Regions from separate parts of the Pseudomonas sp. IAC-BECa141 genome, predicted to be linked through region 3. Evidence: predicted binding sites of a transcription regulator. Region 3 holds the regulator's gene; each other region holds the start of a gene.

What was found. Region 3 encodes sigma-54, which starts transcription at its own class of promoters, with help from an activator protein. Its sites were predicted from a motif close to ANTGGCATNNANNTTGCTNT; they were not measured.
Region 1: a site for sigma-54 is predicted at 4,459-4,478, ahead of I5961_RS09355 (CmpA/NrtA family ABC transporter substrate-binding protein). Genes of this name have one in related genera too.
Region 2: a site for sigma-54 is predicted at 2,432-2,451, ahead of glnK (P-II family nitrogen regulator). Genes of this name have one in related genera too.

Annotation. Positions count from the first base shown of each region.
Region 1 is NZ_CP065410.1:2,031,556-2,038,836, reverse strand. Features, by position in the region: gene rlmKL (bifunctional 23S rRNA (guanine(2069)-N(7))-methyltransferase RlmK/23S rRNA (guanine(2445)-N(2))-methyltransferase RlmL) at 76-2,346, opposite strand; gene rmf (ribosome modulation factor) at 2,877-3,092, shown strand; gene I5961_RS09360 (quinone-dependent dihydroorotate dehydrogenase) at 3,351-4,370, opposite strand; gene I5961_RS09355 (CmpA/NrtA family ABC transporter substrate-binding protein) at 4,593-5,804, shown strand; gene I5961_RS09350 (ANTAR domain-containing response regulator) at 5,820-6,395, shown strand; gene I5961_RS09345 (nitrate/nitrite transporter) at 6,738-7,281, shown strand, end outside.
Region 2 is NZ_CP065410.1:5,983,313-5,990,593, reverse strand. Features, by position in the region: gene I5961_RS27555 (YifB family Mg chelatase-like AAA ATPase) at 1-295, opposite strand, end outside; gene I5961_RS27550 (HigA family addiction module antitoxin) at 792-1,061, shown strand; gene I5961_RS27545 (Bro-N domain-containing protein) at 1,056-1,583, opposite strand; gene I5961_RS27540 (accessory factor UbiK family protein) at 1,979-2,239, opposite strand; gene glnK (P-II family nitrogen regulator) at 2,638-2,976, shown strand; gene I5961_RS27530 (ammonium transporter) at 3,014-4,351, shown strand; gene I5961_RS27525 (secondary thiamine-phosphate synthase enzyme YjbQ) at 4,566-4,991, shown strand; gene sutA (transcriptional regulator SutA) at 5,094-5,420, shown strand; gene I5961_RS27515 (HAD family hydrolase) at 5,486-6,190, opposite strand; gene xerC (tyrosine recombinase XerC) at 6,187-7,086, opposite strand; gene I5961_RS27505 (DUF484 family protein) at 7,089-7,281, opposite strand, start outside.
Region 3 is NZ_CP065410.1:1,004,765-1,012,045, forward strand. Features, by position in the region: gene I5961_RS04385 (HPr family phosphocarrier protein) at 1-23, opposite strand, end outside; gene rapZ (RNase adapter RapZ) at 39-896, opposite strand; gene ptsN (PTS IIA-like nitrogen regulatory protein PtsN) at 899-1,363, opposite strand; gene hpf (ribosome hibernation-promoting factor, HPF/YfiA family) at 1,375-1,683, opposite strand; gene I5961_RS04405 (RNA polymerase factor sigma-54) at 1,757-3,250, opposite strand; gene lptB (LPS export ABC transporter ATP-binding protein) at 3,437-4,162, opposite strand; gene lptA (lipopolysaccharide transport periplasmic protein LptA) at 4,162-4,707, opposite strand; gene lptC (LPS export ABC transporter periplasmic protein LptC) at 4,694-5,266, opposite strand; gene I5961_RS04425 (KdsC family phosphatase) at 5,275-5,799, opposite strand; gene I5961_RS04430 (KpsF/GutQ family sugar-phosphate isomerase) at 5,800-6,774, opposite strand; gene I5961_RS04435 (ATP-binding cassette domain-containing protein) at 7,051-7,281, shown strand, end outside.

The DNA.
Region 1 (7,281 bases), 1.0 Mb from region 3:
ACTAATTTGGCTAGCTCTGAACGGATCCAAGAGCCTTTAAAAATCAAGGCTCTGTGGATCCAATTTTGCAGAGTGTCAACGAGCCGTGATTTTCCAGGCGCGATGGATCTTGCCGTTGCGGGCGAAATCCGGGTCGATGGTGCTGGCGGTGATTTCCTCGACCGCGTAACGCTCGGCCAGGTTGTCCTCGAGCTGGAACTTGCGGAAGTTGTTGGAGAAGTACAACACCCCGCCCGCTGCCAGACGCGCCATGGCCAGGTCGATCAACTGCACCTGGTCACGCTGTACGTCGAAGATGCCTTCCATGCGCTTGGAGTTGGAGAAGGTCGGCGGATCGATGAAGATCAGGTCGTACTCTTCGCGGCAGTTTTCCAGCCACGCCATCACATCGCCCTGCTCCAGACGGTTCTTGTCGGAAAAACCGTTGAGCGAGAGGTTGCGACGCGCCCAGTCGAGGTAGGTTTTCGACAGGTCGACGCTGGTGGTGCTGCGCGCGCCGCCCTTGGCCGCGTGTACGCTGGCGGTCGCGGTGTAGCAGAACAGGTTGAGGAAGCGCTTGCCGGCGGCCTCTTTCTGGATCCGCATGCGCATCGGCCGGTGATCGAGGAACAGTCCGGTGTCGAGGTAATCGGTGAGGTTGACCAGCAACTTCACGCCGCCCTCGGTCACTTCATTGAACTTGCCCTGGGCCGCCTGACGCTCGTACTGCCTGGTGCCGCTCTGACGCTCGCGGCGCTTGACCACCACGCGGCTCTTGTCGATGTTCAGCGCCTGAGGGATGGCCGCCAACGCATCGAACATGCGGATCGAGGCCTTTTCCGGGTCGATCGACTTCGGCGCGGCGTACTCCTGAACGTGCACCCAGTCGTGGTACAGGTCGATGGCCATCGCGTATTCCGGCATGTCCGCATCGTAGACGCGGTAGCAATCGATGCCTTCGCGCTTGACCCACTTGCCCAACGCCTTGAGGTTCTTTTGCAGGCGGTTGGCAAACATCTGCCCGCCTTCGCTCAGGCGCGGCTGCTCGATCACTGGCGCCGGGGCCGGCGTCGGTTTGATCGGGTTGCCGTTCTTGTTGAACTTGCGCTCTTGCGGCTCGTTCGGCGTCTGCTCATAAGCGGCTTGCTCGCGCTCGGCCTGGCGTTGCTCCGGAGTACGGCGCTCGCCGGTGACGAACTGATCCGGCAGGACTTTGATCAACAGCAGCTTGCACGGCAGTGCGCCGTTCCAGAACGAATACTGTTTGTGGCTGCGGATGCCCATGCGCTTGCCAAGGTCCGGTGCGCCGGTGAACACCGCCGCCTCCCAGTTCAGGCAGGCCTGACGCAGACGCTCGCCAAGGTTCTGGTAGAGGTACAACAGGCTGGCTTCATCACCCAGACGCTCACCGTACGGCGGGTTGCAGATGACCAGACCTTTCTGGTTCTGGTCCGGACGCGGTTCGAAGGTCGCGACTTCGCCCTGATAGATCTTGATCCACTCGCTCAGGCCGGCGCGCTCGACGTTGTTGCGGCCTGGCTGAATCAGCCGTGGGTCGGCTTCATAACCACGGATCCACAGCGGTGGTTTGGCCAGACCGGCGGCGGCGCGCTCGACGGCTTCTTCGTGGAGCTTTTTCCACAGCGCCGGTACGTGACCGAGCCAGGCGGTGAAGCCCCATTGCTCGCGACGCAGGTTCGGCGCCATATCGGCGGCGATCATGCCGGCTTCGACCAGGAACGTGCCGACACCGCACATCGGGTCAGCCAGCGCGCCACCTTCGGCGGCAATGCGCGGCCAGCCGGAACGGATCAGGATCGCGGCCGCGAGGTTTTCCTTCAGCGGCGCAGCGCCCTGCTGCAAGCGGTAGCCGCGCTGGTGCAGGCTGTGGCCGGAAAGGTCGAGGGACAGAATCGCTTCGCCGCGATCCAGACGCAGGTGAATGCGCAGGTCCGGGTTGAGCTTGTCGATGCTTGGTCGGTCGCCCTGCGGGGTGCGCAGTTTGTCGACGATGGCGTCCTTGACCTTCAGGGCGCCGAAGTGAGTGTTGTCGATGCCTGAACCGTGGCCGCTGAACTCCACGGCCAGGGTGCCGTCGGCCAGCATGTGATCCTGCCAGTCGAGGTCGAGTACGCCGTGGTACAGGTCTTCGGCGTTTTTCATCGGGAAACGCTTGAGCACCAGCAGCACCCGGTTGGCCAGACGCGACCAGAGGCACAGACGATAAGCGGTTTCCATGGTCGCCATGCCACGCACGGCGGAGGTGTGTTCGCGGGCCTCTTCAAGGCCAAGCCCGACGGCTTCCTCGATGAGCAGGCCTTCAAGGCCTTTGGGGCAAGTGAGGAAGAGTTCGAAACGGTCGGACATGGTTTTTTCACAGCCTTTGGCTAATGAACCGGCAACGCATTGCCGGTCCGGTTTTCAATCAGGCGCTTTTCTACAAGAACGCCCGCGTGGCACGAAGGTGTGCCGTTCCATCCCCGCTGCTCGGGTTAAAAGAGCTTAGATGCCGGGACAGATAAAGAAGTTGAAGCAACAAAATGACTCAAAGCAACCCTTCGTCGAATAGTAACCCAGCGTAAACGTGGGTCATTCTCACTAAAGGATTAACCTCATCATCCAGCGCGGGGCCGATCATACCGGGGTTTGGCCAATAAACACTGGATAAATACGCGGTTACTTATGGCCATAGCATCTTTTTCGTTACGTCCTTATGACAAAACGGTCATTCCATCGATGTGACTCATTGGTTAGAACTGCACACAGGTTGACGTCGCAACGGCGTCAACACCTTGGCTCGCCACGCCGGCAGCGAGCCGCCAACGGCAGAGTTTTTCTGCCAGACCTCAATTGAGGTCGACGCGACAAAAACAGTCAACAAGTGAGGGAAACACCCTATGAGAAGACTTAAGCGTGATCCGTTGGAAAGAGCTTTTTTGCGCGGATATCAATATGGCGTTGGTGGCAAATCCCGTGAGCTTTGCCCATTTACTCTACCGTCGGTACGTCAAGCCTGGATCAACGGCTGGCGAGAAGGACGCGGCGACAACTGGGACGGTATGACCGGCACTGCGGGAATCCACAGACTCAACGAACTTCACGCCGTCGGCTGACACAGGGCACTTATTGCGACACGACAATCTGATTTCGTAAAAACCTGATCACCATGCACGTCCTTCCCGGACGGCGGGCCACGGCCCAGGGGCTCCTTCGAGGAGCCCTTTTTTATGCCTGCCAATTATTTATGCCATACACAAAACCTGTGGGAGCGACGGTGCGACGACTCGACTTGCTCGCGATGGCGGTGCATCAGTCACACGAAATGTTGACTGAACAGACGCCATCGCGAGCAAGCTCGCTCTCACAAAGGATCAGCGTTTGGCGGCGATCGCGTCCACCGATTCGCGGATCAGCGCCGGGCCCTTGTAGATGAAGCCGGAGTAGATCTGCACCAGGCTCGCGCCGGCAGCGATCTTCTCGGCCGCATGCTTGCCTTCGGTGATGCCGCCCGCCGCGATGATCGGCAGCTTGCCGCCCAGCTCGGACGCCAGCACTTTCACGGTGTGGGTGCTCTTCTCACGCACCGGAGCGCCGGACAGACCGCCCGCCTCGTCACCGTGTTCCATGCCTTCGACACCCACGCGGCTGAGGGTGGTGTTGGTGGCGATCACCGCGTCCATCCCGGTTTCGATCAACGCCTGGGCGACTTGCGCGGTTTCTTCGTCGGTCATGTCCGGCGCGATCTTGATCGCCAGCGGTACATGTTTGCCGTGGCGCAGGGCCAGTTCGGCGCGGCGGGTGGCCAGGTCTGCCAGCAATTGCTTGAGCGAATCGCCGAATTGCAGGCTGCGCAGGCCCGGAGTGTTCGGCGAACTGACGTTGACCGTGACGTAACTGGCGTGGGCGTAGACCTTGTCCAGGCAGATCAGATAGTCCTCAACCGCGCGCTCGACCGGGGTGTCGAAGTTCTTGCCGATGTTGATCCCCAGCACGCCCTTGTATTTGGCCGCCGCCACCCGCGCCAGCAGGTTATCCACACCGAGGTTGTTGAAACCCATGCGATTGATGATCGCCTCGGCTTCCGGCAGGCGGAAAATCCGTGGTTTCGGGTTGCCCGGCTGCGGGCGCGGGGTCACGGTGCCGATTTCGACAAAACCGAAACCCAGCTGCGCGAAGCCGTCGATGGCCGCGCCGTTCTTGTCGAGACCGGCCGCCAGACCGACAGGGTTCGGGAATTGCAGGCCCATGACATTCACCGGCAGCGACGCCGGGGCCTTGCACAGCAAGCCGTTGAGGCCCAAACGCCCGCCTGCGCCGATCAGATCCAGCGACAGATCGTGGGAGGTTTCCGGGGAAAGTTTGAACAACAGCTGACGGGCCAGGGTGTACATGGGCGGCTATGACTCGGGCGGCGAAAAGAGGCGGCGATTATAGCCGGGCATCGCCCCAGCGCGCGAGGCGCACGGGTAAATCCGTGCGCATGGCATATGCCTTGCACCTTCCCCGGCATCAGCCCGCAGGCCAATGGTGGCGTGCAGGCAAGGACAATGGCGTCGTCTCTCGGTTTTGCGCGGGCAAAGCCTGGGACGACGTTTTTTTTGAGGGTGGCTTTTATGACTCTAACCTCCGCCGGGCCGCTGGCCTGGGTCAACGGCAGCGATGCCCCGGAAAAAAGCGCGATCAACCTCGGCTTCATGGCCTTGAGCGACTGCGCCTCGCTGGTGGTCGCCGCCACCCAGGGCTTTGCCCAGCCTTACGGCCTGACCCTGAACCTCAAGCGCCAAAACTCCTGGGCCAACCTGCGGGACAACCTGGTCAGCGGCGAACTCGATGCCGCCCACAGCCTCTACGGCCTGATCTACGCGGTGCACCTGGGCATCGGCGGTGTCGCGCCGACCGACATGGCGGTGCTGATGGGCCTGAACCAGAACGGTCAGAGCCTCAACCTGTCCCACGGTTTGCAGGGCCTGGGCGTGACCGGTCCTGAAGCACTGCACCGGCATGTGCACCAAACCCGCGCAAAACTGACCTTCGCCCAGACCTTCCCGACCGGCACCCATGCCATGTGGCTTTATTACTGGCTGGCGAGCCAAGGCATTCATCCGTTGCAGGATGTCGACAGCGTGGTCGTGCCGCCGCCGCAAATGGTCGCGCACTTGCAAGCCGGACGCATTGATGGCTTCTGCGTCGGCGAGCCGTGGGCGGCCAGCGCCGTACAGCAGGATCTCGGCTTCACATTGGCGACAAGCCAGACCATCTGGCCCGATCACCCGGAAAAAGTCCTTGGCTGCACCCGCGCCTTCGTCGACCAATATCCCAACACCGCCCGCGCGCTGGTGATGGCGATCCTCGAGGCCAGCCGCTTCATCGAAGAAAGCCCGGAAAACCGCCGCAGCACCGCCCAGTTGCTGAGCGCGGCGGAATACCTCGACGCCCCGCTGTCCTGCATCGAACCGCGCTTTCTCGGCGACTACGACGATGGCCTCGGTCATCGCTGGCAGGATCTGCACGCGCTGCGTTTTCATGGCGATGGCGCGGTGAATCTGCCGTACCTGTCAGATGGGATGTGGTTCATGACCCAGTTCCGCCGCTGGGGTTTGCTGCGCGATGACCCGGACTACCTCGCCGTCGCCCGTCAGGTGCAACAACTGGAGATCTATCGCGACGCGGCGACTGCCATGGGCGTCGCGGCCCGGGGCAAGGACATGCGCAGCAGCCAGTTGATCGACGGCAAAATCTGGGACGGCAGCGACCCGGCCGCCTATGCCCGAAGCTTCAAGCTGCACGCGCTGAGCGACAGCGCGCCCCTTCTCGCCCAGCGCTGACAGGAGACCGCGAACATGTTGCGCATTCTGCTGATCAACGACACCGCGAAAAAAGTCGGACGCCTGAAAGCCGCGCTGACCGAGGCCGGTTTCGAGGTGATCGACGAGTCGGGTCTGACCATCGACCTGCCGGCGCGCGTCGAAACGGTGCGTCCGGACGTAATCCTGATCGATACCGAGTCACCGAGCCGCGATGTAATGGAGCAAGTGGTGCTGGTCAGCCGCGACCAGCCCCGGCCGATCGTGATGTTCACCGACGAACATGATCCTGGCGTGATGCGTCAGGCGATCAAGTCCGGGGTCAGTGCCTACATTGTTGAAGGCATTCACGCACAACGCTTGCAGCCGATTCTCGATGTCGCCATGGCCCGCTTCGAAAGCGATCAGGCCTTGCGCGCCCAGCTACAGGCCCGCGACCAGCAACTGGCCGAGCGCAAGCGCATCGAACTGGCCAAGGGGTTACTGATGAAAATGAAGGACTGCAACGAAGAAGAGGCCTACACCCTGATGCGCCGCCAGGCCATGAGCCGTCAGCAGAAACTGATTCAGGTCGCTGAACAGATCATTGCCATGAGCGAGTTGCTGGGCTGAAGTGCTCCCCCACATTGATCGTTCCCACGCTCCGCGTGGGAATGCAGCCATGGACGCTCCGCGTCCGCTTCTGAACGTGACGGATGCGTTTGCACGCAAAGCGTGGAAACAAGCCACACCGATCTGGCACAAATCTCGCTAAGCATTACGCACAGGTAACCAACGGCGGTTGCCCCACCCACGACAAAGACGTCGCTCACCTTCTTCGCCCCCTTCGGCGATCCGGGTAGCGGCGTTTTTGCGTTTTGGCCCCACAGCCCGGGGCCGGTGGTGCGGCCGTGGCGGCGCCCCACTGTGCTGGTTCTGACTCCTTCTCGAGATTCTCTACAGCTGAGGTGCGCGATGAATAAAAGCTTCTGGAAATCCGGCCACACCCCGACTCTGTTCGCGGCCTTCCTGTATTTCGACCTGAGCTTCATGGTCTGGTACCTGCTCGGCCCGCTGGCGGTGCAGATTGCCGCCGACCTGCATCTGACCACCCAACAGCGCGGGCTCGTGGTGGCGACGCCGATTCTGGCCGGCGCGGTGCTGCGCTTTGCGATGGGCATGCTCGCCGATCGCCTGTCGCCGAAAACCGCCGGGCTGATCGGCCAGGTGATCGTGATCTGCGCGCTGCTCGGCGCCTGGAAACTCGGCATCCACAGTTATGAACAGGCTTTGCTGCTTGGCCTGTTCCTCGGCATGGCCGGCGCCTCGTTCGCTGTGGCCCTGCCGCTGGCCTCGCAGTGGTATCCGCCGGAGCATCAAGGCAAGGCGATGGGCATCGCCGGGGCGGGCAATTCCGGCACCGTTTTCGCGGCGTTGATTGCCCCGGTTTTGGCGGCGGCGTTCGGCTGGAGCAATGTGTTCGGTTTCGCCCTGATTCCGCTGATCCTGACCCTGGTGC
Region 2 (7,281 bases), 1.2 Mb from region 3:
ACGTCGGCACCTGCACGCTCGCCGACAGAATCCCCAGCGCAATCGCCAGATCGAACCGCCCGCCATCCTTGGGCAGATCCGCCGGCGCCAGATTCAGCGTGATCCGCCGCGCCGGGAACTGCAGCCCGGAATTGATGATCGCACTGCGCACCCGGTCCTTGCTCTCTTTCACCGCCGCTTCGGGCAGGCCGACCATGGTCAGCGAGGGCAAGCCGTTGGCCAGGTGGACTTCGACGGTGACAGCGGGAGCATCCACGCCAATCTGGGCGCGACTGTGGACGATGGCGAGGGACATGGTCGTTCCTTGTGTTGAATCGGGGGCCGCTTCCTGCGGGTTTTTGAAGGGTAGTTGAGCGGGGTTCTAGCGTTTGAGTAGAGGTTTACAAGACGTATCAGAAAGCGGTTGTGCGGGCCTATGCATTCATCTTCTGCCTGCTAACAGACCACTTGGCTCAAGCTCAGGTCCGCACGTAACGGCAACTTCAATAAACCTCCGTTGATTGGCTGACAAATTTCCAGCCAGTCGAAGTGCTTCGAGGTGTAGTTCAACAACCTGAAGTAGCTTTGTCTTCCTCTTTTTATCCTTCACTGAGACCTCCATCCTGATGGGTGCATTTTCGTTTGCCAATGTAATGACAGGTGTAAGGACTGCATAACCAGGCGTAGACGCCGATTTTTGTAGGGGCATGCCCTAATAGTTGTAGGACGCTAGTGAAAGCGACTCGACGGTCTTGTATTGCAAAGTCGGGTGCTCCAGTTTGGCCGCTCAATGCAGCCTCTGGAGGCGAAAAATGAACCGCAATGGTATGCGCTCGATTCACCCCGGCGAGGTTCTGAATAAGGAGTTCATGGAGCCGTTGGGCATGACAGTCATGGACTTGGCCATGCCCACGAACTGGCCTGAAACCGAGATCGAGAAGCTTGTGAAATGCCAGCTCAGGATCTGCGCCGATTTGGCAATCAGGCTGGCGATCCACCTCAATACCACACCTGAATTCTGGATGAATCTTCAGTCGACTTACGATTTACGCAGGGCCCAGCTCCGGCATGCGGGCCTATAGCGATTGCAGCATCCGCGAAGCCCTCTTCCACCAAGTGCCCGGTTCTGGGCACTTTAGCATTTCCCGTTCTACCACCATCAACGGCACATCCTGCAACCGAATCCACGGCTGGTTATTCCAGTGCAGCAAACTCAACGACATCTCGGGCCAATTCAGCAGGCTTAGCTGTGGGCGTTCGCTTGTGGTGGGGTGCTGGGCGTCGCGCAGGGTGGGGATGACTTGATGGGTGAGCCATTCGCGTAGCGCTCGGTATTCGGGGCAGTAGTGATAGACGAGGAGGGCGTAGATGCCGGACTCGCTGATCAGGAGGGTGTTTTCGATCTGGTTGTGGATCAGGGTTTTGCGGGTTTGGTATTGGTCGGGGTCGAGTTTTCGCAGCATGCGTTCGTTGAGGTAAATGTGCAGCAGGCGGCCCAGGTCGCGGGCGGAGAACCAGGGTTGGTTCTGGATGAGCAGGGCGTGGAGGGGGAGTTTGTGGCGGGTGAAAACCTGAGGAGTGAGATACGTCTCTTCGTTATTCATTGAACAGCTCCTTTTGCTTTAGGGCTGCCCTCAATTGTCGCCAAACAATTGGGTGGCAGTCGTACGCGGGTTGGCGAACCGGAGCAAAAGGAACCCGGCAGACCCGAAGGTCTCCCACGCACAACCGCCATGACTCGATGTGGCGGTAAACACAGCCGCCATCATGGTTGTCGTGCGCCTTAAGCTTTCCGGGTCGCCAAACCCAGTGCTGAACATTCAGCATTGGGTGAGCTTAGGAATCAGGGCTTCACGACGCAATCGGACGGCGGGGTTGCAAGCTGTAGGATTCTGCCGAGAGTCAATAGCGAATCCTGAATGGCGGGAAGGTCGTTCCGACCTTCATTCGCGGGCAAGCCCGCTCCCACAAGGGGCCGCATTCACAAAGACACGAGGTTTTACTCGGCCGGCGGCGTCAGCTTCGCTTCCAATTCAGCCACCTTCGCCTCAAGGCTTTCGAGCCGGGCGCGAGTGCGCGCCAGCACCACCATCTGACTGTCAAACTCTTCGCGGCTCACCAGGTCCAGTTTGCTGAAGGCACTTTGCAGCAGCATCTTGAACTGGCTTTCGATTTCGGCTTTTGGCAAGGGCGTATCGCCGCTGAACAGGCGGGAGGCGGTGCCGCTCAGGGCGTCGAGGAAGTCTTTGGGCGCGAGCATGGGATATGTCCTGGAAACAATGGCCGGCAGTGTATCACGCAGTGTCTATAGTCATTGACGCAGGCACGGATGCACGCTTTTCGCGCAACTGGATGCACGGCCGCGCACCGTTGTTGTGCGTATCCCGAGTGCCATTTGGGTGATGGCATCTGCGACAGCGGCCAAGGGATTGAAATCAGGGGTTTTTGGCGAGATGGCAAGCTTTCTGCTTAGTCACCTTCGACCCATGCACTGATGCAGTCGCTGTGACGAATGCAGTGCGGCAGACGGAGCGGGGAGTTTCGTCTGGAGCGGTTAGCTGGCGTCGACAACGAAGCGTTACAAAGCCAGGCACTGCGCTTAGACTTGAGTCGGGTTTGTTTTCCTGGGGCAAGTCCACCAATTCGGGAGAGAGTTTCATGAAGCTAGTCACTGCCATCATCAAGCCGTTCAAGTTGGACGACGTGCGCGAGTCGCTGTCCGAAATCGGCGTGCAGGGCATTACCGTTACTGAAGTCAAAGGCTTCGGTCGGCAGAAGGGTCACACCGAGCTGTATCGCGGCGCGGAGTATGTGGTCGATTTTCTGCCCAAGGTGAAAATCGACGTTGCCATCGACGACAAGGATCTGGATCGGGTTATCGAGGCGATAACCAAGGCTGCCAACACCGGCAAGATCGGTGACGGCAAGATCTTCGTGGTCAATCTGGAACAGGCGATCCGCATCCGTACCGGCGAAACCGATACCGACGCGATCTAAACGCCGCCACAAACCCAACGCCCCAGGAGAAAACAATATGACTCTGCGTAAATTCGCAGGGCTAGGAGCCCTGTTGTCTATCGTAATGCCCGGCCTGGCCATGGCGGCAGACGAAGTGGCAGCTCCAGTCCTGAACTCCGGCGACACCGCCTGGATGCTCACCTCCACAGCCCTCGTACTGTTCATGACCATTCCCGGCCTCGCGCTGTTCTACGGCGGCATGGTCCGGTCGAAAAACATTCTTTCCGTGATGATGCAGTGCTTCGCCATTACCGGCCTGATCAGCGTCCTGTGGGTCATTTATGGCTACAGCATCGCGTTCGACACCACCGGCATGGAGCAAGGCGTCGTCAACTTCAACTCGTTCGTGGGTGGATTCGGCAAGGCGTTCCTGGCCGGTGTCACGCCAGCGAGCCTGACCGGCCCGGCGGCGCTGTTCCCCGAGGCGGTCTTCATCACCTTCCAGATGACCTTCGCGATCATCACCCCGGCGCTGATCGTCGGTGCGTTCGCCGAGCGGATGAAGTTCTCCGCGATGCTGATCTTCATGGGCATCTGGTTCACCCTGGTCTATGCACCGATCGCGCACATGGTCTGGTCCGGCAACGGCGGCCTGATGTGGGACTGGGGCGTACTCGACTTTGCCGGTGGCACCGTGGTGCACATCAACGCCGGTGTGGCCGGTCTGATTGCCTGCCTGGTACTGGGTAAACGCAAAGGCTTCCCGACCACCCCGATGGCGCCACACAATCTGGGTTACACCCTGATGGGCGCGGCGATGCTGTGGGTTGGCTGGTTCGGCTTCAACGCCGGTTCCGCCGCAGCCGCCAACGGCACCGCCGGCATGGCGATGCTGGTGACTCAGATCGCGACCGCCGCTGCCGCACTGGGCTGGATGTTCGCCGAGTGGATCACCCACGGCAAACCAAGCGCACTGGGTATCGCATCCGGTGTGGTTGCAGGCCTGGTTGCGATCACTCCGGCCGCTGGCACCGTGGGCCCGATGGGCGCACTGGTGATCGGTCTGGCAGCGGGCGTGGTGTGCTTCTTCTGCGCCACCACCCTGAAACGCAAACTCGGTTATGACGACTCCCTGGATGCCTTCGGCGTGCACGGTATCGGCGGTATCCTCGGCGCGATCCTCACCGGTGTGTTCGCCGCACCGTCGCTGGGTGGCTTCGGCACCGTCACCGACATCGCCGCACAAGTCTGGATTCAGTGCAAAGGCGTCGGCTTCACCGTGATCTACACCGCGATCGTGACCTTCATCATCCTCAAGGTGCTGGATGCCGTGATGGGTCTGCGCGTGACCGAGGAAGAAGAATCGGTTGGCCTGGATCTGGCACAACACAACGAGCGCGGCTACAACCTGTAAGCACGCGCCGCAAAAACTTGCCCGGCTTGCCGGGCATTTTTTTGTCTGGAATTTGTCTTCCCTGATATGGCTGAAAGGATTTTTCGTACGGCTTTGGTCGTGTTTACGACGTGTGTTTTTCTGCGGCCAAAGGCTTACATCATTGAAGGAACATCAGGGCCTTTGTTTTTTTCCAGAGCGCGCTAGAATGCGCCCCGAACGTGCGGAGAACTGTATGTGGCAACAGACTCTGATAACCCTGCGGGCGCGGCCCCGGGGCTTTCATCTGGTGACGGACGAGTTGCTCGCCGGCCTGCCCGAACTCAAGGCATGCCGGGTCGGTCTGTTGCATTTGTGGCTGCAGCATACCTCGGCGTCGTTGACCATCAACGAGAACGCCGATCCGGCGGTACGTCGCGACTTCGAACGATTTTTCAATCGTCTGATCCCACAAGGAGCAGACGGCTATGAGCATAACGACGAAGGCCTGGACGACCTCCCGGCGCACTTCAAGGCCAGCGTGCTGGGCTGTCAGATCAGTTTGCCGATAACGGCGGGCCGACTGGCACTGGGCACCTGGCAAGGCGTTTACCTGGGCGAGCACCGTGATCATGGCGGTGCCCGTAAAGTCCTCGCCACCTTGCACGGTGAAGAGGCATAAACCGTTGGTCACCAATGGTTACCGATTTTTTTCCGGCGACTTTCGACAGTCGCTAAAGCTGGTCTATAACTAATCTGCTTTTCGCAAGTCATGAGGTAGAACATGAGCGACGATGATCTGGAAAACGACGACCTCGAAGTAGGCGACGAAGACGAGGCCGAAGACGGTCTGGAAGCAGCAGCGGAAGACGTTGCTGAAGACGATGGCGGTGACGATACGCCGGCCCCGGCTGCCAAAGGCAAGGCCAAGGCTGCGGTATCGGTCGACGAGTTGCCGAGCATCGAAGCCAAGAACAAGGAGCGCGATGCCCTGGCCAAGGCCATGGAAGAGTTCCTTGCGCGCGGTGGCAAGGTTCAGGAAGTGGAGGCCAACGTGGTCGCCGATCCGCCCAAGAAGCCGGACAACAAGTACGGCAGCCGCCCTATCTGAGGCGTGCCGCTTGCTTGCTGAAAAAGCCCGCCGTCGCTGCGGGCTTTTTCATGGGCGAAAGAAATCTAGCGGCGGCTGTTCCAGCGGGCGAGCACCGCGGGCAGATCGGTCAGGCTGCGAATCTCGGCATCCGGCAGGCGTTCCGCTTCCCAGACCTTGCCGGCCGGGTTGAACCAGATCGCTCGCAGACCGGCCTGCTGCGCCCCGGCGATGTCATCCCCCGGATGATCGCCGATATGCACGGCGGCTTCGGGGCTCACGCCACCGCGCTGCAACGCTTCGTGGAAGAGTCGCGCATCCGGCTTGGCGATGCCGATGTCTTCGGCGCACAACGCGAACTTGAAGTAGTCCGCCAGCCCGAGACGACGTACATCGGCGTTGCCGTTGGTGACCACGCCGAGGGCGTAGTGCTTGGCGAGGGTTTCCAGGATCGGCTCGACCTCCGGGAACACCTCGATCTGATGCCGCGCATGCAGAAACACTTCAAAACTCTTGTCTGCCAGTTCCGACGCTTCGCCGTGGGCGTAGCCGGCTTCCTCCAGCGCATGGAACAGCACTCGCCGGCGCAGCGCGCTGATGCGGTGCTTGAGTCCCGGTTCGTTGGCCAGCACCCGCTCGCGGATCGACCAAAGATGCTCCACCGGCACTGCGCCCAGATTCGGCGCATGTTCGCTCAGCCATTCGCGCAAAACCGCTTCGGCGCTGACGATCACCGGGGCGGTATCCCACAGGGTGTCGTCGAGGTCGAAGGTGATCAACTGGATACTCATGAATCGTCGCCTTTCATGCGTTTGGCCCGTGGATGGGCGCTGTCGTAGACCGCCGCCAGATGCTGGAAGTCCAGGTGGGTATAGATCTGGGTGGTCTTGATGTCCGAGTGGCCGAGCAGTTCCTGCACCGCGCGCAGGTCCTGGGAGGATTCGAGCAGGTGGCTGGCGAAGGAGTGCCGCAGCATGTGCGGGTGCAGGTTCTGTCCCAGTTCGCGCTCGCCCGCCAGTTTGACCCGCACCTGAATCGCGCGCGGGCCGAGACGTCGGCCTTGCTGGCTGACAAACACGGCATCGTCCGCCGGATTGGTCAGCGCCCGCAAAGGCAGCCATTGTTCCAGCGCTTCCCGGGCCTTTTTGCCGACCGGCAACAGGCGCGTCTTGCTGCCCTTGCCCAGCACCTGAACCATGCCGTCGGCCAGATCGAGCTGATCGAGATTGAGCCCGGTCAGCTCCGACAGGCGCAGGCCGGAGGAATAGAACAACTCCAGAATCGCCTGATCGCGCCGCGCGAGAAAATCGTCCTCCACAGCACCTTCAAGCAGTTGCAGGGCGCGGTCAGTGTCGAGGGTTTTCGGCAGGCGGCGCTCGCCTTTGGGCGGTGCCAGGCCGGTGGCCGGGTCGTGATCGCAGAGGCCTTCGCGGTTCAGATAGTGATAGAGCCCGCGCACCGCCGAGAGCAGGCGCGCCAGGCTGCGCGAGGACTGGCCCTGGGCATGCAGGCGGGCGATCAGACTGCGCAGACGCTGGATATCCAGTGCCTGCCAGCTGCCGATGTTCTGTTTGTTGCACCAGCCGAGGACTTTATCGAGATCGCGGCGGTAGGCCGACAGGGTGTGCGGCGACACCTGCCGCTCACTGCGCAGGTGTTCGCAGTAAGCGTCCAGTTGTCGTTCCATGCTCAGCGTACCGAGCGCAGGGAGCTGTTGACCCGTGGCAGCACGCGACCCATGACTTCGGCGATGTAGCTGAGGAACAGCGTGCCGACCGAGCTCTTGTAGTGCTGCGGATCACGGCTGGCGATAGCCAGAATCCCGTGGATGCCTTGATGGCTGACGGCGACTACGGCGGTGGAGCCGATCTGCTTGCGTTGC
Region 3 (7,281 bases):
ATTTCTATTTCCCGAGCAGGCATCGCGGTGTGAATCCTTTAGCTGAGGTCGCGGTGGCGAACCTGGACGTTCTTCAGGGTCTTCTGCAGCGCCTGGCCAAGACGTTCGGTCAGGTAAACGGAGCGGTGATGCCCGCCGGTGCAGCCGATGGCAATGGTGACATAAGCGCGGTTGCTCGCCGCAAAGCGCGGCAACCATTTGTACAGATACGAGTAAATGTCCTGGTACATCTCCTCGACCTCCGGCTGCGCCGCCAGATACTCGGCGACCGGCTGATCGAGACCGGATTGCGCGCGCAGCTCCGGTTTCCAGTACGGATTCGGCAGGCAGCGTACATCGAACACCAGATCCGCATCCACCGGCATGCCGCGTTTGAAACCGAACGACTCCACCAGAAACGCAGTGCCCGGCTCAGGCTGGTTCAGCAGGCGCAGCTTGATGGTGTCGCGCAGTTGATAGAGATTGAGGTTAGTGGTGTTGACCTTTAGATCGGCCAGATCGGCGATCGGGCCCAGCAGGGCGGTTTCGTCGTTGATGGCTTCGGCCAGCGAGCGGTTGGCATTGCTGAGCGGGTGACGACGACGGGTCTCCGAAAAACGTTTGAGCAATGTTTCGTCATCGGCATCCAGGTACAGGACATCGCACTGGATGTGCCGGCTGCGAACTTCCTCGAGCAGCTCTGGAAAACGTGACAGATGGCTCGGCAGGTTGCGGGCGTCGATCGAGACAGCCACCAGCGGCTGGAGCATTTCGGTATGCACCAGCGCGCGCTCGGCGAGATCCGGAAGCAAGCCGGCAGGCAGGTTGTCAATGCAGTAGTAGCCATTGTCCTCAAGGACATCCAGGGCAGTACTCTTACCCGAGCCGGAACGGCCACTGACAATGATCAAGCGCATGATTACGGCCTGTTCTGTTCTTCCAGTACAACCTGGTACAAGGCTTCGTTGCTTGGTGCGCTACGCAGTCTGTCGCGTACATCCTTGCGGTCGAGCATGCTGGCGATCTGGCGTAAAAGCTCCAGGTGAGCATCGGTGGCGGCTTCCGGCACCAGCAGGACGAACAGAAGGTCCACAGGCGCGCCGTCGATAGCGTCAAAATCGATAGGGGCGTCAAGGTGCATCAGCGCACTGATCGGCGCTTCGCAGCCCTTGAGGCGGCAGTGGGGAATGGCGATGCCGTTGCCAAAACCGGTGGAACCCAGTTTTTCACGGGCAATCAATGCCTCGAAGACATCTTGCATCTCCAGATCCGGGACTTCCCGGGCGATCAGGTTGGCAATTTGTTCGAGGGCTTTCTTTTTACTGCCGCCCGGCACGTTCACCAGGGAACGGCCGGGGGTCAGGATACTTTCAAGTCGGATCATGGGGGTGGGGGTTATCGACCGGTAGCGCCCTGAAGCAGGCTCTGGGTCTTTTCCTTATGCTTTTTGAGTTGTTTATCAAGCTTGTCGGTCAGCGCGTCGATCGCAGCGTACATGTCAGTATGTTCCGCGTTAGCGACGACTTCATTGCCGGGAATATGCATCGTGGCTTCGATTTTCTGCTTCAGCTTTTCGACGCACATCGTGACTTGCACGTTGGTGATCTTGTCGAAATGTCCCTCAAGCCTCTTGAGCTTTTGCTCAACGTACTCACGGAGAGGTTGGGTAACTTCCAGTTGGTGTCCACTGATGTTGACTTGCATACAGCTTCTCCTTCGTTGCCAGTGCATAAAGCGGCAGGCCGAAGAGCCTGCCACTGGAACGCTGTAACGTGGCTTACATCAACCGCTTGCGTTCGCTCGAAGGCGCGATCCCGAGGGATTCGCGGTACTTGGCGACGGTGCGGCGAGCCACCTGAATGCCTTGTGCCTCCAGTAAACCAGCGATCTTGCTGTCACTCAACGGCTTTTTCTGATTTTCCGCGGCAACCAGTTTCTTGATGATCGCGCGGATCGCCGTGGACGAGCATTCACCGCCTTCGGAGGTGCTTACATGGCTGGAGAAAAAGTATTTCAGCTCATATATGCCCCGCGGGGTATGCATGAATTTTTGCGTGGTCACTCGGGAAATTGTCGACTCGTGCATGCCCACTGCTTCAGCGATGTCATGCAGGACCAGCGGCTTCATGGCTTCGTCGCCGTACTCCAGGAAGCCGCGCTGATGCTCGACGATCTGGGTGGCAACTTTCATCAGGGTTTCGTTGCGGCTCTGCAGGCTCTTGATGAACCAGCGGGCTTCCTGCAACTGATTGCGCATGAAGGTGTTGTCGGCACTGGTGTCGGCACGACGTACGAAACCGGCGTACTGGGCGTTGACCCGCAGACGCGGCACTGATTCCTGGTTCAGCTCCACCAGCCAGCGTTCGTTGTCCTTGCGTACGATGACGTCAGGCACCACGTATTCGGCTTCGGTCGACTCGATCTGCGAGCCGGGGCGCGGGTTGAGGCTCTGCACCAGTTCGATGACCTGGCGCAGTTCGTCTTCCTTGAGCTTCATGCGGCGCATCAGTTGGCTGTAGTCGCGGCTGCCGAGCAGGTCGATGTAATCGGTAACCAGGCGCTTGGCTTCGGCCAGCCAAGGGGTCTTGGCCGACAGCTGGCGCAATTGCAATAGCAGGCATTCGCCCAGGTTGCGCGCGCCGATGCCGGCCGGTTCGAACTGCTGGATGCGGTGCAGGACGGCTTCGATCTCGTCCAGCTCGATATCGAGTTCCGGATCAAAGGCGTCGAGGATTTCTTCGAGGGTTTCGTCGAGGTAGCCCTGATTGTTGATGCAATCGATCAGGGTGACCGCGATCAGGCGATCGGTGTCGGACATCGGTGCCAGATTCAATTGCCACAGCAGGTGGCTTTGCAGGCTCTCGCCGGCGGAAGTGCGGGTGGTGAAGTCCCACTCGTCATCATCGCTGCTCGGCAGGCTGCTGGCACTGGTCTGATAGACGTCTTCCCAGGCGGTGTCGACGGGTAGATCGTTGGGGATTCGCTCGTTCCATTCGCCGTCTTCGAGGTTATCGACTGTCGGCGCGGTCTCCTGATAGGAGGGTTCCTGGATCTCGGTGTTGGGCTTCTGCTCGGCGTTGTCGGCCATGGGATCGGAGTTGTCGAAGTCGTCGCCGTCTTCCTGGCGTTCGAGCATCGGATTGGATTCCAGAGCCTCCTGGATTTCCTGCTGCAGATCCAGGGTCGACAATTGGAGCAGGCGGATGGCCTGTTGCAGCTGCGGTGTCATCGTCAGCTGCTGGCCCATTCTCAAGACTAGCGATGGTTTCATGGCAGGGGCTTAACACCTTATTCGCCGGCGCTATGCGCCATCCACTACAGGGCGCCGGGGCGCCAAACTTAAGCAAATTATATGCCTGAAACTGTCGTGTTTGCCTAGAGCGCTGTAACAATAAAAGCGTATAAAAAAGCGCTTCAACGTTACAGCACCCGAACGGCTGATCGAATGCCGTCTTGCTTACAGGCGGAACTCGTGACCCAGGTAGACTTCCTTCACCAGATCGTTGGCGAGGATGGTCGCGGAGTCGCCTTCAGCGATCAACTGGCCGTCGTTTACGATGTAGGCGGTTTCGCAGATATCCAGCGTCTCGCGGACGTTGTGGTCGGTGATCAGCACACCGATGCCCTTGGCCTTGAGGTGGTGGATGATCTGCTTGATGTCGCCGACCGAGATAGGGTCGACACCCGCGAACGGTTCGTCGAGCAGGATGAACTTCGGTGCCGTGGCCAGTGCGCGGGCGATTTCCACCCGGCGGCGCTCACCACCGGACAGGCTCATGCCAAGGTTGTCGCGGATGTGGCTGATGTGGAATTCCTGCAGCAGGCTTTCCAGCTCCTTGCGACGACCGGCCTTGTCGAGTTCCTGGCGGGTCTCGAGGATGGCCATGATGTTGTCGGCGACCGACAGTTTGCGGAAGATCGACGCTTCCTGCGGCAGATAGCCGATACCAGCCTTGGCGCGACCGTGCATCGGCTGGTGGCTGACGTCCAGATCGTCGATCAGTACGCGACCCTGATCGGCCTGGACCAGGCCGACGATCATGTAGAAACAGGTGGTCTTGCCGGCGCCGTTCGGGCCGAGCAGGCCGACGATCTGACCGCTGTCGATCGACAGGCTGACGTCGCGCACGACCTGGCGGCTTTTATAGGCCTTGGCCAGGTGCTGAGCTTTCAGAGTTGCCATTACTGGGTTTTCTCGTCGGTTTTCTTCTTCGGCTGAATCACCATGTCGATGCGCGGACGCGCTTCGGTGACCTTGCTGCCAGTGGCTCGACCGGCGCTGGCCAGTTTTTTCACCGTGTCATAGACGATTTTCTCGCCTTGAGTGGTGTTGTTGTCCTTGTCGACGACTTTGGCCTTGTCGATCAGTACAACGCGGTTCTGCTGTGCGTGGTACTGAATGGTCACGCCCCAGCCCTGAACGGGTTTGGTGTCGCCGGCAGTCTGCAACTGTTCGAAGTAGGCGAGGTTGCCCACCGAAGTCACGACGTCGATGTCGCCGTTGGGCGCACGGGTCATGGTCACGGTGTTGCCTTTGACGACCATCGAACCCTGGGTGATGATCACGTCGCCTTTATAGGTGGCAACGCCGTTCTTGTCGTCCAGCTGGGCATCGTCGGCCTGAATGCGGATTGGCTGCTCTTGATCGTTCGGCAGAGCCCAGGCGCTCACGCTTCCCAGTGCTGCGCCCAGACTGAGCAAAATAGGGAGGGTTTTAACGAGCCTCATACTGTCCTCTTACGTTCGATAGCAGGTGTATCCTGCTTTCCTTCAAATACGCTTTCATTCCTACGCCAGTCGATACACCGCCAGCGCCGTCGATTCTAACGGGTTGCTGGGTCTGCGCATATTGCTGCTGCGGGAACACCGTCATGCGAGTGGAGGTGATCAGGGTATCGCGGTTCTTTTCGTCGGTGCGCTTGACACGTACCGAGTCGATCAGTTCGACCTCGGTGCCACCGGAGTTCACTTCGCCGCGTTCACTGGTCACGTGCCATGGAAAATCGGTGCCACGGAACATGTTCAGATCGGGCTTGGTGACCAGTGTAATGTCGGTCGCCTTGACGTGCTCAGCCTTGTCGGACGTCATTTCGTACTGCACTTTGCCGTCTTCGAGGTACTGGATCGTGTGTGTATTGGTCGCATACCAGTCGATCGGGCTTTCCTCTGCCGAAACCGGCGGTTTGTCGAGGAAGCGCTCCGGGCTGATGTTCCAGTAGCCGACCGCACCGAAAATCGCTGCGATGCAACCGAACAGCAGGATGTTGCGAAACTTTTTGCTAAACATGGTTGGACTCACAGGTACGCGTTGTTGGCGGCGTCGAGGCTGCCTTGGGCGCGCAGGATCAGTTCGCAGAATTCGCGGGCGGCACCTTCGCCGCCCCGGGCCTGGGTCACGCCATGGGCGTGCTCGCGCACGAATGCAGCGGCGTTGGCTACGGCCATGCCCAGCCCCACGCGGCGGATCACCGGCAGATCCGGCAGGTCGTCACCGAGATAGGCCACTTGTTCATAGCTTAGGCCCAGTTGCTCCAGAAGACCGTCGAGAACGACCAGTTTGTCTTCGCGGCCCTGAAACAGGTGCGCAATGCCGAGGTTTTTTGCCCGGCGCTCGACCACCGGAGTCTTGCGACCGCTGATGATGGCGGTCTGGACGCCGGCGTTCATCAGCATCTTGATGCCCTGGCCATCGAGCGTATTGAAAGTCTTGAACTCGCTGCCGTCTTCAAGGAAGTACAGGCGACCGTCGGTGAGGACGCCGTCGACGTCGAAAACCGCCAGTTTGATGGCTTTGCCGCGTTGCAGCAGATCGTTGCTCATTTACATCACTCCTGCGCGCAGCAGATCGGAGAGGTTGAAGGCGCCGATCGGGCGATCCTCTTCATCCACGACAACCAGTGCGTTGATTCGGTGGTCTTCCATGATTTTCAGGGCCTCGGCGGCGAGCATCTCGGCGCGGGCGGTCTTGCCGTGCACGGTCATCACCTGGTCGATGGTGGCGCTGTGGATATCGATGCTGCGATCCAGGGTGCGACGCAGGTCGCCGTCAGTGAAGATCCCGGCCAGTTTGCCGTCCGCTTCAAGAATGACGGTCATGCCCAGCCCCTTGCGGGTCATTTCCATCAATGCATCCTTGAGCAGGGTGCCGCGCTGTACCTGCGGCAGTTCCTGACCAGCGTGCATGACATTTTCCACTTTAAGCAGCAGGCGTCGTCCCAGCGCGCCGCCCGGGTGGGAAAAGGCGAAGTCTTCGGCAGTGAAGCCGCGCGCTTCCAGCAGCGCCACGGCCAGGGCGTCGCCCATGACCAGTGCGGCGGTGGTCGAGGAGGTCGGCGCCAGGTTCAGCGGGCAGGCTTCGTGCTCGACGTGCACGTTGAGATTGACCTCGGCAGCCTTGGCCAGCGGCGATTGCGGATTGCCGGTGACGCTGATCAGCTGGATGCCCAGGCGTTTGATCAGTGGCAGCAGGGTAACGATTTCGTTGGTGGAGCCGGAGTTCGACAGGGCCAGAATCACGTCGTCACGGGTGATCATGCCCATGTCGCCGTGACTGGCCTCGGCCGGGTGCACGAAAAACGCCGGGGTGCCGGTGCTGGCCAGGGTCGCGGCAATCTTGTTGCCGATGTGTCCGGACTTGCCCATGCCGACCACGACAACACGGCCCTTGCTGGCCAGAATCATCTCGCAAGCGCGTACGAAATCGGCGTCGATATGGGGCAACAAGCCTTGTACGGCTTCCACTTCGAGGCGGACGGTGCGTTGTGCCGATTGAATCAGGTCGCTGGTTTGGCTCATGTCAGAAATCGTATAGCCCGATGAAAAGGCGGCGATTATAGCGGTTATGTTGAAAAGCCTCACGCAAGTTCGTCGTGCTTTGTCATTCCTTGTTGCCAAAACTCTGTAAATAAGGCTTCAAGCCCTTCAAGTCGCAGAAGGCAGGCCGGTGCAGGCCTTGGGCGCTTGCCCTTTGCAGTGATATAGTTCGCCGCCAGTTCGGCCTGCCCGGGATGTAGGGGCTTTCCTCCAGAAAGCCAGGTGTCCGAGTGAGAGGCTGCATCGCAAGGAGTTTAGATGAGTGCCGATAACGCCTACGCGGTCGAGCTGAAGGGAGTCTCCTTCAAGCGCGGTGCGCGGAGCATTTTCAATAACGTCGATATCCGCATCCCGCGCGGCAAGGTCACCGGCATCATGGGACCTTCCGGGTGTGGCAAGACCACACTGTTGCGCCTGATGGGCGCCCAGTTGCGGCCATCCAAAGGCGAGGTCTGGGTCAACGGCCAGAACCTGCCGAAGCTGTCGCGC